Bradyrhizobium sp. AZCC 1610: one gene and its partner. The protein of the gene in region 2 interacts with the protein of the main gene of each other region in a pairwise test. Links are inferred from orthologs where the notes say so. Each region holds a gene or a part of one and is shown on either strand. Other genes may lie near its edges.

Region 1 (7,336 bases), 1.5 Mb from region 2 along the record:
GCCACCATCACCGTGAAGCCAAGCTGCTTGAGCGTATCGCCCATGGTGCGGGCGTCGTTGACCGCCTTCAGCAGCTTGGGCACGTTTTTGTAGTCGTTGTTGCCGACCACCAGCGCGACGCGCTTTTCGGCATAAGCGGGAGCGGCAAAGACCGCGATGCACGTTGCAAGGCCCGCCACCGCGAGCAGTCTGGAAAGCCAACCCTTCATCGAATTCCCCCAGCGCACGAATGGTCCTGGTTTGGGCCGTGCCAAGCCGCTTCATGCCATAGTCGGCATCCCAATGCCCACGGTTCAATGGACCGGGTTGATAGGAATGCGGCAGTTCGATTTGACGGCCAAATGACGGTTTTGGCCGTTATTTGTGCGAGAACATTAAGCTTTTTCGCTATATGTCCCGTTCCCAGATTGACTTTGGCCATTTCAACCCTATGTTCGCCCTCAACGCGGCCTTGGATCGAAACGCGATTCCTTAGGTTAGCCGCTCGTCTGCGTAAGTCAGAGCCCCCAGCTTTTCAAAGCGCGCCGTTTCGGGGCAAAACGCGACAGCCTTTTTACCCTCGATTCCGAACGGCGGTGTCGACTTGAGGCTCAATGTCTTTTTCCCATCTCGGCCTTTCCGATAAGGTCCTCGCCGCGGTTGCGGCCACCGGCTACACTACCCCTACCCCCATCCAGGAACAGGCGATCCCCCACGTTCTGGCCCGCCGCGACGTTCTCGGCATCGCCCAGACCGGCACTGGCAAAACCGCCGCCTTCGTCCTGCCCATGCTCACACTTCTGGAAAAGGGCCGCGCCCGGGCTCGGATGCCCCGCACCCTGATCCTCGAACCGACCCGCGAACTCGCGGCACAGGTGAAAGAGAATTTCGACAAATACGGCATCGGCCAGAAACTCAACGTCGCGCTCCTGATCGGCGGCGTCTCGTTCGGCGACCAGGACAGTAAGCTGACCCGCGGCGTCGACGTCTTGATCGCGACCCCCGGACGCCTGCTCGACCACACCGAACGCGGCGGTCTGCTGCTCACCGGCGTCGAACTGCTCGTCATCGACGAAGCCGACCGCATGCTGGACATGGGCTTCATCCCCGACATCGAACGCGTCTGCAAGCTGGTGCCATTCACGCGGCAGACATTGTTCTTCACCGCAACGATGCCGCCGGAAATCAGCCGCATCACCGAAGCCTTCCTGCACAATCCCGCGCGGATCGAAGTCTCGAAGCCGGCGACCACAGCGGTGGGCGTGTCGCAATTCCAGGTCCCCGCCGGACGCGAGGTACACGAGAAGCGCGAGATCCTGCGCCGCCTGCTGCGCGACGCCAAGGATCTTCAGAACGCGATCATCTTCTGCAACCGCAAGCGCGAAGTCGCCGTCGTTTACAAATCGCTGCAGAAGCACGGCTTCAGTGTCGGCGCCCTGCACGGTGATATGGACCAGTCGGCCCGCACCGCGGCGCTCGATCAATTTCGCAAGGGCGAGATTCCGTTGCTGGTGGCCTCCGACGTCGCGGCCCGCGGCCTCGATATTCCAGCTGTCAGCCACGTCTTCAATTTCGACGTGCCGCATCATGCCGACGACTACGTGCATCGCATCGGCCGTACCGGACGCGCCGGACGCGCCGGCACCGCGATCTCGATCGTCAGCCCGCTCGACAACAAATCGATTGCTGCGATCGAACGGCTGATCGGCCAGACCATTCCTGCCGCCGAAGGCGACTATGCCGTGCAGTCGGTTTCCTCCGACGAAACCGATCAGCCGCGCGAACATCGTTCACGCGAGGGATCTCGGGAAGGTTCGCGCGGTGGCCGCAAGCCGCGGCGTGAACGCGAGCCGCGCCCCGCCAGGGGTAGCGACAAGAGCGGCGACCGCGAACCGCGGCATGCCAAGGCCGCCGGCCGTAGTGCCGGCCCGCAGCCGCAGGCAGCGACCGAAGCCTTCACGCCGCCCAGCCCTGCACAGCCCTCGCGCGTGCCCTCGATCGGTCGTCCCGAACCGCGGCGCGCCCAGCGCGACGCTGAATCGGAGCCCGCCGATCACTCGCATCTTCCGGCGTTCCTGCTGCGGCCGGTTCGCGCCCGCGTCTGATCAGCGCCGATCCCGACGGCCGGAAGCATTTACCGGCCGTTCATCCTCCTCCGTTAACCTGGCGCGATAATTTAAATCATTGCTGCCGGCAACGACTGGCGCTGCTCGCTATTGGGGACGGGATCAGTGGTCAAGCTGCTGGACGAACACGAACGCACCTTGGCGTTTGCCGAAGTCGCGTTGGGCCAGATCAAATCCCTTCGGCAGACCGCCGTCCCGCGCAATTACGAAATCTGGTACGTTTACGCCACCGGCTACAATGCCCCCCTCAACAAGATCATCAACGAGACGCTGGCGCGCAACGGCAGACTGAGCGAGTCCGACCTCGAGCAGATCTACGAAACCTATCTCTCGCACATCAAGACTTCCGACCGCATCGACAAGGTCGGCGCGCGCGTGATCGGCGAAATCGACGACGTGATGAACCTGATCACGGACGCGCTCGGCATGTCGCAGAGCTATGACGCCAGGCTGAGCGGCGCCAGCGAGAAACTCCGGAATGCCAAGAACCGCGATCAGATCGAGGCGATCGTTGAAGGTCTGGTGAAGTCCACCCGCGAGATGCAGGAGACCAACAAGGCGCTGGAAAGCCGGCTGTCGCTGTCAAAGACCGAGATCAGCAACCTCCAGCACAGCCTCGAGGCGATCCGTGCCGAGAGCCTGACCGATCCGCTGACCGGATTGGGCAACCGCAAATATTTCGACCGTTCGATCGACATGGCGGTTCGGGCGGCGCTGGCAAACGGCGAACCGTTGTCGCTCCTGATGTTCGACATCGACCATTTCAAATCGTTCAACGATTCCTACGGCCACCTCACCGGCGATCAGGTGCTGCGGCTGGTTGCGATGTCGCTGAAGCAGACCATCAAGGGCCAGGACATCACCGCCCGCTATGGCGGTGAGGAGTTCGCGGTCGTGCTGCCCAATACCGGGCTGCGTCAGGCGCTGACGGTCGCCGACCACATTCGCCGCGCCGTGATGGCGAAGGAGTTGAAGAAGAAATCCACCGGCGAAATTCTCGGCCGCGTCACCATCTCCGTCGGCGTCTCCATGCTGAAACTGGACGATGACACCGATTCGCTGATCGAGCGCGCCGACGCCTGCCTCTACGCCGCCAAGCGCAACGGCCGCAACCGCGTGATCTGCGAAGTCGATCCCGAATACGCCGACGAGACCCGCAGCCAGGTCGCTTAGGCTTTCGCCTTACGCTTCGCCGGCTTGCCCTTCGGAGCTGGCCGCTTCGCCGCCACCTTGGCCGATTTCCGCACCCTCGGCCGTTTGCGCAACGCCGCGCGTTGTGCTGCGGCGAGCGCCGTCCTCGCCCAATTGGCCAGCTCCTCGGAGTCGTCAAACAGACGCGCCGGCAATTGCCAGTACGAGTTCACGGTGACCGTCTTGCTGCGCGTCTGATACTGAAACGGTTGCGATCCCTCCGCTTCGAATTGCGGAATGGTTTGGTCATCGGCGCGGAAATACAGACCAGCCCGCAGCGCGAGCGCGAAATTGGTGCCGTCGGCGGAGATGCCAAAACCTGAAAACATCCGGCGGATGGTGACCGGGCCGAAATCGGCAAACAGGTCGATCAGGAAATCGCGGTCCATGGCAATCACTCGTGCCCCGGATGCTGCGCAGCGCGAAGCGGTGCGCTGCTGATCCGGGGCCTATGGCTTGGGCAGGCAGGTCCCGGCTCTGCGCAGCAGCGCAAGCACGCTGCAGCGCGTCCGGGACACGAGACTAAACCTTCGCGGCCGTCAGCTGCACCGACTCGCCGCAACCGCAGGCGGAGACCTGGTTCGGATTGTTGAAGATGAACTGGGCCTGCATCTTGTCGGCCTTGTAGTCCATCTCGGTGCCGAGCAGGAACAACACCGCCTTGGGATCGACCAGGATCTTCACGCCGCGGTCCTCGACCACTTCGTCGGTCGGCCGGACCTCATGGGCGTATTCCACCGTGTAGGACTGGCCTGCGCAGCCGCCGTTCTTGATCCCGACGCGCAAGCCCACGATCTCGGAACCTGCGCGCCTGGTCAGTTCCGTAATCCGCTGCGCGGCTGCCTCGGTCAGTTTCATGACCTGCGGGCGCGGCCGCGGCTTCGGCTTGGTGGCTGGCGTGGGTGAAGCTGACGTCATGTCATTCATGTGATCATTCCCAACCGCAAATCAATGCCTGTCATCTTCCCGTAAAGCCGTTAAGCCAACACGCAACACTCACCACATATTGAGGACGAGACGGGCCTCGTCGGACATCCGATCCGGCGTCCAGGCCGGATCCCACACCAGGTTCACATTGACGACGCCGACGCCGGGAACGCTGGCGACCGCGTTCTCCACCATGGTCGGCAGTTCGCCGGCCGCCGGGCAGTTCGGCGTGGTCAGCGTCATCATCACGTCGACGCTGCGGTCGTCCTTGAGGTCGACCTTGTAGATCAGGCCGAGCTCGTAAATGTCGGCCGGAATTTCCGGATCGAAAACCGTCTTCAGCGCGGCGACGATCTCGCCTCCCAGCCGCTCGGTCTCCTCGGGCGGCAGCGCCGAGATGGTTTCCATATTGGCTGACTTGACTTCGGCTGTGTCACTCATGAGAACAATTCCCGCGCCTTGATCAGCGCCTGTGCCAGATGGTCGACTTCTTCCCAGGTATTATACATCCCAAACGACGCGCGGCAGGTGGCTGTGACATTGAACCGCTCTAAAAGCGGCATCACGCAATGGGTGCCGGCGCGCACCGCTATCCCTTGCCGGTCGATCACGGTCGCGACGTCATGGGCGTGGGCGCCCTTCATCTCGAAGGAAATCACCGGTCCCTTGCCGCGCGCGGTGCCGATCAGGCGCAGCGAGTTGATTTCGCGCAGGCGCTCCTGGGCGTAGGTCAGAAGATCGTGCTCGTAAGCGGCGATGCGCTCCTTGCCGATCGAATTGACGTAGTCGATCGCCGCACCCAGCCCGATCGCCTCGACGATGGGCGGCGTCCCAGCCTCGAACTTGTGCGGCGGGTCGCCATAGGTGACCCAATCCCGGGCAACTTCACGGATCATCTCGCCGCCGCCGTTATAGGGCCGCATCGCCACCAGGTGCTCATGCTTGGCATAGAGCGCGCCGATCCCGGTCGGACCATAGATCTTGTGGCCGGTGAAGGCATAGAAATCGCAATCGAGGTCCTGCACGTCGATCGGCAGATGCACCGCGCCTTGCGCGCCATCGACCAGCACCGGAATGCCGCGGTCATGAGCGAGCTTCACGACTTCCTTGACTGGAACGAAAGTGCCGAGCGCGTTCGACATCTGGGTGATGGCAACCAGCTTGGTGCGCGGCGTCAGCAGCTTCTCGAATTCCTCGATCAGGAAGTTGCCGTCGTCGTCGACCGGCGCCCATTTGATCACCGCGCCATGGCGCTCGCGCAGGAAGTGCCAGGGCACGATGTTGGAGTGGTGCTCCATGATCGAGAGCACGATCTCGTCGCCCTGCTTGATGTTGGGCTCGCCCCAGGACGATGCCACGAGGTTGATGGCCTCGGTGACATTGCGGGTGAAGATGATTTCTTCACTACGCCCTGCATTGATGAATTTCGCCACCTTGGCACGGGCGCCCTCGTAAGCCTCGGTCGCAGCGTTGGCGAGATAATGCAGGCCGCGATGCACGTTGGCATATTCGCTCTTGTAGGCTTCCGTCATGCGGTCGAGCACCGCATTCGGCTTTTGCGCCGAGGCGGCGTTGTCGAGATAAACCAGCGGCTTGCCATAGACCTTCATCGCCAGTGCGGGGAAATCCTCCCGCACGCGGGCGACGTCATAGGCGCCATTCTTCACCGCCGGATGCTGGGTCATGACCGCGCCTCCAGCCAGCGCTGCGCGGCTGCAATCGCGAGCTCACGCAGATCATCGTTGACGATCGATTCAATGGCCTCGCCCACGAAGGCCTGGATCAGCAGCGCCTGGGCTTCCTTTTCGGAAAGGCCACGGGCGCGCAGGTAGAACAGCAGGCTCTCGTCGAGCGCGCCGGTGGTTGCGCCATGGCCGCAGGTGACGTCATCGGCGAAGATTTCGAGTTCCGGCTTGTTGTCGGCTTCGGCCTCGTCGGACAGCAACAGCGCCCGCGTCATCATCTTGGCGTCGGTCTTCTGCGCATCCGGGCGCACGATGATGCGGCCCTGGAACACCGAATGGCCGCGGTCGTCGGCGACGGCGCGGAACACCTCGCGGCTGGCGCAATGCGGCACTGCGTGGTCCATCAACAGCGTCGTGTCGGCGTGCTGCCGGCCATTGAGCAGATTGACGCCGTTGGTCTCGACGCGGGAGCCCTCGCCGGCGAAGGCAATGGTGGCCTGATAGCGGCTGACGGCAGCGCCCGAGGTCATACCAAACGTATTGAAGTGCGCGTGTGCGCCCAGCGTGACGACGGCGGAGCAGATGTTGAAGGCCTCGCGGCCGTCCTCGACCAATCGAACATGGTCCAGCCGCGAATTGTCGCCGATCGCTACAATCAGCGAGTCGTGAGCCTGATAGCCGTTGGCGCCATCGGCCGCAATGTAGCTTTCGACCAGCATCACGCCGGCATCCTTGCCGAGGCGCAACAGCGAGCGGGTGAACATCGCCGCGGGCGCGGAGCCGCTGGCGATATGAATGATATGCAGCGGCTGCGTCAGCACGACGCCATTGGCGATCTCGACCACCACGCCATCGGTCATCATCGCGCTGTTGAGCGCCACCATCGGATTGGCGATATCAAGCGTGAAGAGCTGCGCCTGCAACGTAGCGTCACCACCCTCCAGCACTTCGCGCAGGGTGCGGATGGTCAATCCCTTCTCAAGCCCGTCCAGTTCGGAGAGCTTTGGCGCGAATACGCCGTCCACCAGCACCAGCCGACGTGCACCCTTGATCGCCTGAAGCTTCAGGGCAGCAGCGGCCCGTGTCAGCGCAGCGGCATCCGGTGCGGGCGCCAGCGGCAACACTTCGCGCATCAGCGCGCGCAGGTCGGTGTATTTCCAGTCCTCGATCCGCCGGTGCGGCAGGCCCACACGGTCATAGGCCTCGAAGGCGGCGCTTCGCGCCTCAGCGACCCTGCCTGTGCCCGGCAGCCGGTCGCGCGCGATGGCAAAGCTGTCGCTTAGCGCACGTCCGGTCTCGTTCTTTGCCAAAACTAGGTTCATCACAAATCCGCTTTGCGTCAGGCTGCGTCTTCGAACTGGGTGTAGCCGGAAGCCTCGAGTTCCAGCGCCAGATCCTTGCCGCCGCTTTTGACGACCCGTCCCTTCG
Region 2 (7,360 bases):
CTACGGGCCGCTGCAGATTTCCTGGGAGGTGCGCAACCGATTCCGCCTGTTCCGCGAGGAGCGGGATTTCCTGCTGCACGCCGAAAGCGGACGCGGCCGCAGCGTGCTGGCTTCGGAGCAGGTACTGGCGATCCAGAGCGATGGCCGCGGCTGGGCGCGCAACACGGTGAACAGGCTCTGTATCGATCTCGCCGGCCGCGTCAACGAGCCCTGCACGCGCGACAACGTCAAGGAAAGCTATCTGACGCCGATCGATCATCCGATCGTGGCCCGGCTGACCGGCCCGGTTCCGGTCGGCGCCACCTGCGCGTGGACGTTCGACGATGGTGACGGCCCGCAAACCTCCACCTTCGACTGTGCCGAGCCGATCAATCTCAGGGTCCGCTATGGCCGCACCACGGTTGCTACCGTCGACGTGTCCAGTTCGGAGGGCAGTCAGCGCGTTTTCACCGAGATCGCGGTGCGCGACATCTTCATTGCCGGGCTCGGCGACAGTGTGGCTTCCGGCGAGGGAAATCCTGACCGGCCGATTGCGCTGGCCGACGAAGGCTTTTGCTTCCGCTCCTATCTCGGAACGGCAGCGTCGCAATATTACCGTCCGAGCCGCGCCGGCTATAAGGGCGGACGCGCATGCGAGGCACCCGACACGCTGCCGGTCTGGCAGCGGCAAAGCGCGCTCTGGTTCAATCCTGCCTGCCACCGTTCGCTCTACAGCTATCAGACCCGGACCGCGCTGGCGCTCGCCGTGCGATATCCGCACATCGCGGTGACCTATCTGCCGCTGGCCTGCACCGGCGCCACCATTGCCGACGGGCTGTTCGGCTCGCAGCGCGCCCGCGACTGCCTGCCGTCGAAATCGGGCAGTGCGTGCCTGGGCACGGTCAACGGGCAACTGACTGAACTGCGCGAAGCGCTCACCGCCGCGAAACGCCGTCAGGCGGACCGCGGGCTCGACCTCGTGCTGCTGTCGATCGGTGCCAACGACATCTATTTTTCCGGACTCGTCGCCGACGTCATCGTGGACACGGCGACCGAGCGCGCGCTGTTTCGGCGTAGCGGCGTGATGGCCTCCGTGGACGACGCGCGCAGTGCAATGACGCGGGACCTGCCACAGGGCTTTGCCAAGCTGCGCGAGGCGCTCAAGCCCCTCCTCGGCGGCGACCTGTCGCGGGTGGTCTACACCTCCTACGCCAATCCGACGCTGTCGGGTGGCGGCGCGCCCTGCCCCGGCGGACGTGCCGGCTTCGACATTCATCCCTCCTTCAACGCCCAGCCGCAGCGGCTCGCGGCCGTCTCGAACTTTGTCGAAAGCGAATTCCTGCCGCAACTGAGAGCGCTGGCGCTGTGCGAGGGCGGCATCCTGTGCCGCAATCCGCGCGCCGACCGAATGACCTTCGTCGATAATCATCAGCCCAGTTTTGCCGGTCACGGTTTTTGCGCGCGCACGCAGAGCGACCCGGAATTCGACCGGCAGTGCTTCTCGGCGACCGGCGACAGCTTCGATCCCGATATCGTCACGGCCGCCAACCAGCCGATGCTGTGCGGCCGCAGCGCCGGCGAGTATCGCGCCTATCTGCCACGCGCGCGCTGGATCCGCGATGCCAATGACAGCTACTTCGCGGCGATGACCTACCCCCAAGGCCTGCCGACATCGCAGCAGCCATCCGATATCCATGACGCCACCTGGGGCGTCTTGTCGGCAGTCTATGGCGGCGCGGTGCATCCGAGCGCCGAGGGCCACGCCGCGATGGCGGATGCCGTCGTGCCAGCCGCTGCCGCCGTGCTGCAGCTCGACGCCGGGGTGCCTGAAATTACGTCGCAGCCGGCGCCGCCGATACCGGTTGCGCCGGACGCGCCGCGGCCACCAGGCAGAACCGGCGGATTGAACTAACGCGCAGGTGCAGGAACCGGTGCCGGCGCAGTGGTCTTCTTGGGCGCTGCGGGGGCCTTTGCCGCACCGGCGGGAGGCTTCATCGCAGCAGCCTGCGCCGGCAAATATCTTGCGACGATCAACGGATCGACCTGCGCCAGCGCCGTATCAGGCAGGCGCGTCCAGACCTCATCCCTGCCTAGCAGCGAGATGCCGAGGTAGCCGCGCATCGTCAACGTCTGCCCATCGGGACTGAGCGTCATCTTGGCCTTGTAGATCTTGCCATCGCGCGGATCGAGCACGTTGCCATTCTCGTATTTCAATCCCTCGCGCTTCATGTCGCGGATGAAGGAGAGCCCAAGCCACGGTGCATCCTTTCGATCGTCGGTGCATTTCGAGCAGATCGGATTGGGAGCATCGCCCGGCTCAGAAAAGAGCTTGGCGAACACCCCTTCGAAGGCGCCGTTGCGATCGACCACCAGAAACCATCCGACCGGCTTGCCCTTCTCGGTCTTCTCCCACAGCCCGGCCGCCGAAGGCTCCACCGGCTGCGCGGCGAGTTCACCGGCAAACGCGAGCCCGATCACGATCGGGAGTATCAGTTGAAATACGGTCAGCTTGCGCATCGTCATCACCTGATCAATCCCCTGAATGAGTGGCCTCAAACTAAGGCCATTTCGCGGACGGTTCCAGTGACGATTGCCGCGCGCGCCCCGGGAAAGTTCCGCAAACCGTCATTCATTTTTGAGGATCAGTTGACCCCGAGCTTCTTCTGCAGGCTCGACGACGAGGTGGTGTACTGGAACACCAGCCGCTTGTCCGGATAGACGTAGCGGTGCGCCTTCTGCGCCATCAGCGCGCCTTCGTGGAATCCGGACAGGATCAACTTGAGCTTGCCGGGATAGGTGTTGATGTCGCCGATCGCGAAGACGCCGGGAACATTGGTCTCGAACGCAGCGGTGTCGACCGGCACCAGATTGTTCTCGAGCGCGACGCCCCAGTTCGCCACCGGGCCGAGCTTCATGGTCAGCCCGAAGAACGGCAGCATCGTATCGCACTCGATCTTCGAGATCGCGTTGTCGTTGCCTTTCATCACGGCCGCGGAAAGCTTGCCGCCCTCGCCTTCCAGCGAGGTGACCTGACCGATCTTCAGATCCATTTTTCCGCCAGCCACCAGCGCGCGCATCTGCTCGACGCTGTGGGGCGCGGCGCGGAAATCGTCGCGCCGATGCAGCAGCGTCACGCGTTTCGCAATCGGATGCAGATTGAGCGTCCAGTCGAGCGCGGAATCGCCGCCGCCGACGATCAGGATGTTCTTGTCGCGGAACTGCTCCATCTTGCGCACGGCATAGAATACCGAGGTGCTCTCATAGGCTTCGATGCCCGGCACCGGCGGACGCTTCGGCTGGAACGAACCGCCGCCCGCAGAAATCACCACCACCTTGCACTCGAACACCTGGCCGGTATCGGTCGTCACGCGAAAGCCGGGATTGCCGATCTTCTCGATCGTCTCCACCATCTCGTTGAGATGGAAGGTCGGATGAAACGGCTTGATCTGTTCGAGCAGCGCGTCCGTCAGGCCCTGGCCGGTGACGAAGGGAATGCCGGGAATGTCGTAGATCGGTTTTTCCGGGTAGAGTTCGGCACACTGACCGCCGATCTTGTCGAGGATGTCGACCACATGCGCCTTCATGTCCAGGAGGCCCAGTTCGAAGACGGCAAACAGGCCGCACGGACCCGCGCCAATAATCAGCACATCGGTTTTGATCGCTTCGCTCATGTCAGCTTCTTTTCGGTTGAACCTGGCGGGAAGGCCGCATCTGTCTAGCCAACCCGGGGCTAACAGGAAAGCCATAATATGGCGTTCGCGACGGCCGCAACCCCTTGCCGTCATTCGACAAGTGGGCTGTAAGGGAACGAGATTTTTCGGAGATGGCCCTGTGAACGCCCCCTTGCATCCCGACGCGATCCCGCGTCTGGAGGATTTTCCCTATCGCTTGTCGGACAATGTGAGATTTGCCGATCTCGACCCCAACCAGCACGTCAACAACGCGGTTTACGCCACCTATTTCGAAACCGGCCGCGTCACGCTAATGAAGGACCGCAGCTACGGGCTGATGCCGGACGGCGTCACCTGGATCATGGTCCGGCTCGACATGCATTTCCGCGCAGAATTGCGCTGGCCTGGTACGATCGAAATGGGGCTGGGCGTCGTCAAGTTCGGCCGCACGTCAGTGACCTTCGATCAGGTGGTGTTCTCCGAAGGCAAATGCGTTGCGTCGGCGCAATCAGTGTCGGTGCTGCTCGATGAGGCCACGCGCAAACCTACGCCGTTGACGCCGGATATCCTGGCAAATTTTCAGCGCTGGATTCGCCGCGGCGTCGACCCAGCCTGAGCGACCTCAGGCCTGCCGTTCCGGCGTCGACACCACGAGGCCGTCGAGATCGTCGCTCACCTTGATCTGGCACGACAGGCGCGAGTTCGGCCGCACGTCGAAACCGAAATCCAGCATGTCTTCTTCCATCGGGGTCGGAGCGCCGACCTTCTCGCGCCAGGCTTCGTCGACATAGACGTGGCAGGTTGCGCAGGCGCAGGCGCCGCCGCATTCGGCTTCGATGCCTGGAATGGCGTTGCGGATCGCGGCTTCCATCACGGTCGAGCCGTTCTCGACTTCAATGGTTCGTTTTTCGCCGGTATGGTCGACAAAGTGGATTTTGGCCATGATCGCTCGTGCTGCCGGAATATGTAAGGAAGGTCCCGGCAGTCGTATAACGGGTCGATCCGCACAGCGCCAGCGGTCGGGACGAAAACCTTAAGGCGGCATTTTACCGGGATTTTGGCCGATACGGACCGCTTTCCGCTCAGGAACGGCGCAGAATCGCCTCGATCGCCGCCCGCGCCTCTGTAACCGCCTCGCCGAGTTCGGCGAGCGCAGCGGACGCATCGAAGCCTCTGGCGATGGCCGCCTCCAGCACGGCTGCGGCATCGGCGACCGCAAAAGCACCGATCGCGCGGGCCGAGCCCTTCAGTGTATGCGCCAATGCGCCTGCATCCGAAGGCGTGGTGGCGAGCGTGCTCACCAGTTTTGCCGACTGGGCCACGAACATCGCCAACACCTCCTGCTCGAGGCCGGCATCGCCGAGCGTCATGCGGTTGAGATGTTCGAAATCGATCGGCCCGTCATCGGGAGCCAGCGGCGGCGATGGCATCCATTCTATCCGTTCGAGATGAAGCGGCATGACTTAAGGTCCGGATCGCCTCGCCGCAGCGATTCGGAGAGGTCATTTTCAACAGCCAATCACGGCACCGGTTAACGAAACGTTCTGTGAATTCGCTACATTTTTGCCTTATTTTAGACACCAATCCGTCGTGATCGAGGATCCGGTTCCAGAAATTTGTGTATCTTTAAGGCCTTAAGGAACAAAGCTGTTAACGATGATTAAGAATGTCTTAATCGCGGCCATTTCATTCGTATCGCTCAACCAATAGGATGTTTGCGGATGTAGCGGACAAGCTGCCGGCGGGCACGCTTGCGGTCCGCGGGGGGTTATGAATCCGGCTTCGAGCTTGCGGGGGCATTTTTTTTGCAAGAACGGCCGGATGCGTAAAAGTTAAGAGGGCTCGGACTGAACATGGCGAACAATCCCAAGAAGGTCAAAGATCCCACCGAAGTCGCGCTCTCCGCCATTCAGGAAGCGCTCAACATCAGCGATACGACCGTCGACACCAACCGAAATTCGATCGGCGGCGAACTCTCGTCGCCGACCATGCCCTCCGCCGCGCCGACCTATTCCGAATCGCCGTTCGACACGCGCGGCAGCGCCGAGCGGCAAGCGTTCGATCCGATCGAAGAGCCGCGCAGCCCCCGTCGCGCCGCCAATGACGATCGCGAAACCATCGGACAGATTCTGCAGGCAATCCAGAAGGGCAGCCCTGCCCGCAGCGTCTACACGCTTGCCTCCGTGTTCGGCGGCGTCTGGGTGATCGGTTGCGGCCTGCTGACCGTCAGCTTCCTGCCCGCGCTGCAGGCGGCGATCGGACAGAGCGGCGGCGTGCTGGTGCTCGCCGGCCTTGCGGCGTTGTTCTTTGCGCCGGTGCTGTTGTTCTATTTCCTCGCGAGCCTGGCCTGGCGCGGCCAGGAAATGCGGATGATCGCGCAGTCGATGGCGCAGGTCGCGATCCGCTTCTCCGAGCCCGAGGGAGCCGCCGCCGATTCGATGGTGACGGTCGGTCAGGCGATCCGCCGCGAAGTCGCAGCCATGGGCGACGGCGTCGAGCGCGCGATCGCACGCGCCGGCGAACTGGAAACGCTTGTCGCCAATGAAGTCGCAGCGCTCGAGCGCGCCTATTCGGACAATGAAGTACGCATTCGTGCGCTGCTGCAGGACATTGCGCATCAGCGCGACAACCTGGTCGGCCAGGCCGAGCAGGTTCGCAGCGCCATTTCCGGCGTCCAGATCGACCTGCGCCACGATATCGCGCTGATCTCGGACGCGATCGCCTCGCGCGTCGACGAAGTCGCGAAGAGCATCACCGGCGCGCTGGAAGAGCGCGGCCAGCATATCACGAGCGCCTTGAGCAACGCCGGCGACAACATGATCCTGGCGCTCGGCGAACGCGGCGGCGACCTGCTCGACCGCCTCGAGGAAGCCAGCGCCGAGACCACGCGCGCTGTGCTCGACGCCTCCGAGCGGCTGACCACCAGCCTCAACTTCAAGACCGGTCACGTCCACGACGAGTTCGTCGATCTCGCCGATCGCGTCCACGAGATGCTGAACGAACGTATCGACCGCATCACCGGCGAATTCGAGCAGCGCTCCTCGACCATCGTCGACGGCATCTCCGACCGCACCGAGCAGGTCCACGATTCCCTGAAGAATTCCTCCGACTCGCTGCTGCTTGAACTCGAACTGCGCTCGGGCGATCTCGTCAACAAGATCGACGAAGCCGGCAACCGCCTCGCAAGCCGCATTCTCACCTCGGGCGACAAGGCCAGCGATGCGCTGGATGTGACCGTGAACACGCTGGTCGCCAAGGTGATCAGCCAGACTGAGAACGCGCACGACAGCCTCGCCCTGCAGATGAGCGCGTTCGACGAACTGGTGAAGAACCAGGGCGGCGAACTTGCGGAAAAATTCGCCCGCGACAGCGGCACGCTCGGCGCGCTGATCACGCGCCACATCTCCGAGTTCGATCGCACCGTCAAGACCTTCGGTGGCGAGATCGTTGAGCGCATGGGCCAGCGGACCCAGGAGATCAGCGACAACCTGAAGAATTACGTCGACACTTTCGACACCCGCCTGGTCGCGAACAGCGGCGAGATTACTGCCTCCCTCGATCAGCGCCTGCTGCAGTTCGAAACCACGCTCGGCACCCGCGTCAGCAACCTCGACACTTCGCTCGACAGCAAGATCAAATGGTTCGACGAGACCGTCGACGGCCGTCTGCAATCGCTGGAGACGACGTTCGACACCCGCGCCAGGTCCGTC

The links.
Region 1: the proteins of V1279_RS21950 (region 2) and V1279_RS14015 interact in binary tests that used the Escherichia coli proteins (3 or more experiments, as listed by UniProt). The link is inferred for Bradyrhizobium sp. AZCC 1610 from one-to-one orthologs.

The regions. Positions count from the first base shown.
Region 1 is NZ_JAZHRR010000001.1:2,908,055-2,915,390, reverse strand. The notes cover bases 2,517-5,266. They hold V1279_RS14015 (HesB/IscA family protein), read right to left. Parts: upstream 4,215-5,266; coding sequence 3,819-4,214; downstream 2,517-3,818. Other genes in these bases: V1279_RS14005 (cysteine desulfurase), read right to left, coding at 4,661-5,266; V1279_RS14010 (SUF system Fe-S cluster assembly protein), read right to left, coding at 4,293-4,664; V1279_RS14020 (TfoX/Sxy family protein), read right to left, coding at 3,275-3,685; V1279_RS14025 (GGDEF domain-containing protein), read left to right, coding at 2,517-3,278. Outside these bases: V1279_RS14035 (caspase family protein), read right to left, coding at 1-209; V1279_RS14030 (DEAD/DEAH box helicase), read left to right, coding at 594-2,084; more of V1279_RS14025, read left to right, coding at 2,211-2,516; more of V1279_RS14005, read right to left, coding at 5,267-5,908; Fe-S cluster assembly protein SufD, read right to left, coding at 5,905-7,230; Fe-S cluster assembly ATPase SufC, read right to left, coding at 7,248-7,336. UniProt on the Escherichia coli protein: Is able to transfer iron-sulfur clusters to apo-ferredoxin. Multiple cycles of [2Fe2S] cluster formation and transfer are observed, suggesting that IscA acts catalytically.
Region 2 is NZ_JAZHRR010000001.1:4,403,271-4,410,630, forward strand. The notes cover bases 2,934-5,707. They hold V1279_RS21950 (2Fe-2S iron-sulfur cluster-binding protein), read right to left. Parts: upstream 4,594-5,707; coding sequence 4,273-4,593; downstream 2,934-4,272. Other genes in these bases: V1279_RS21940 (NAD(P)/FAD-dependent oxidoreductase), read right to left, coding at 2,934-3,650; V1279_RS21945 (acyl-CoA thioesterase), read left to right, coding at 3,811-4,266; V1279_RS21955 (Hpt domain-containing protein), read right to left, coding at 4,733-5,110; V1279_RS21960 (negative regulator of septation ring formation), read left to right, coding at 5,504-5,707. Also shown: V1279_RS21930 (hypothetical protein), read left to right, coding at 1-1,891; V1279_RS21935 (DUF2147 domain-containing protein), read right to left, coding at 1,888-2,496; more of V1279_RS21940, read right to left, coding at 2,622-2,933; more of V1279_RS21960, read left to right, coding at 5,708-7,360. UniProt on the Escherichia coli protein: Ferredoxin are iron-sulfur proteins that transfer electrons in a wide variety of metabolic reactions. Although the function of this ferredoxin is unknown it is probable that it has a role as a cellular electron transfer protein.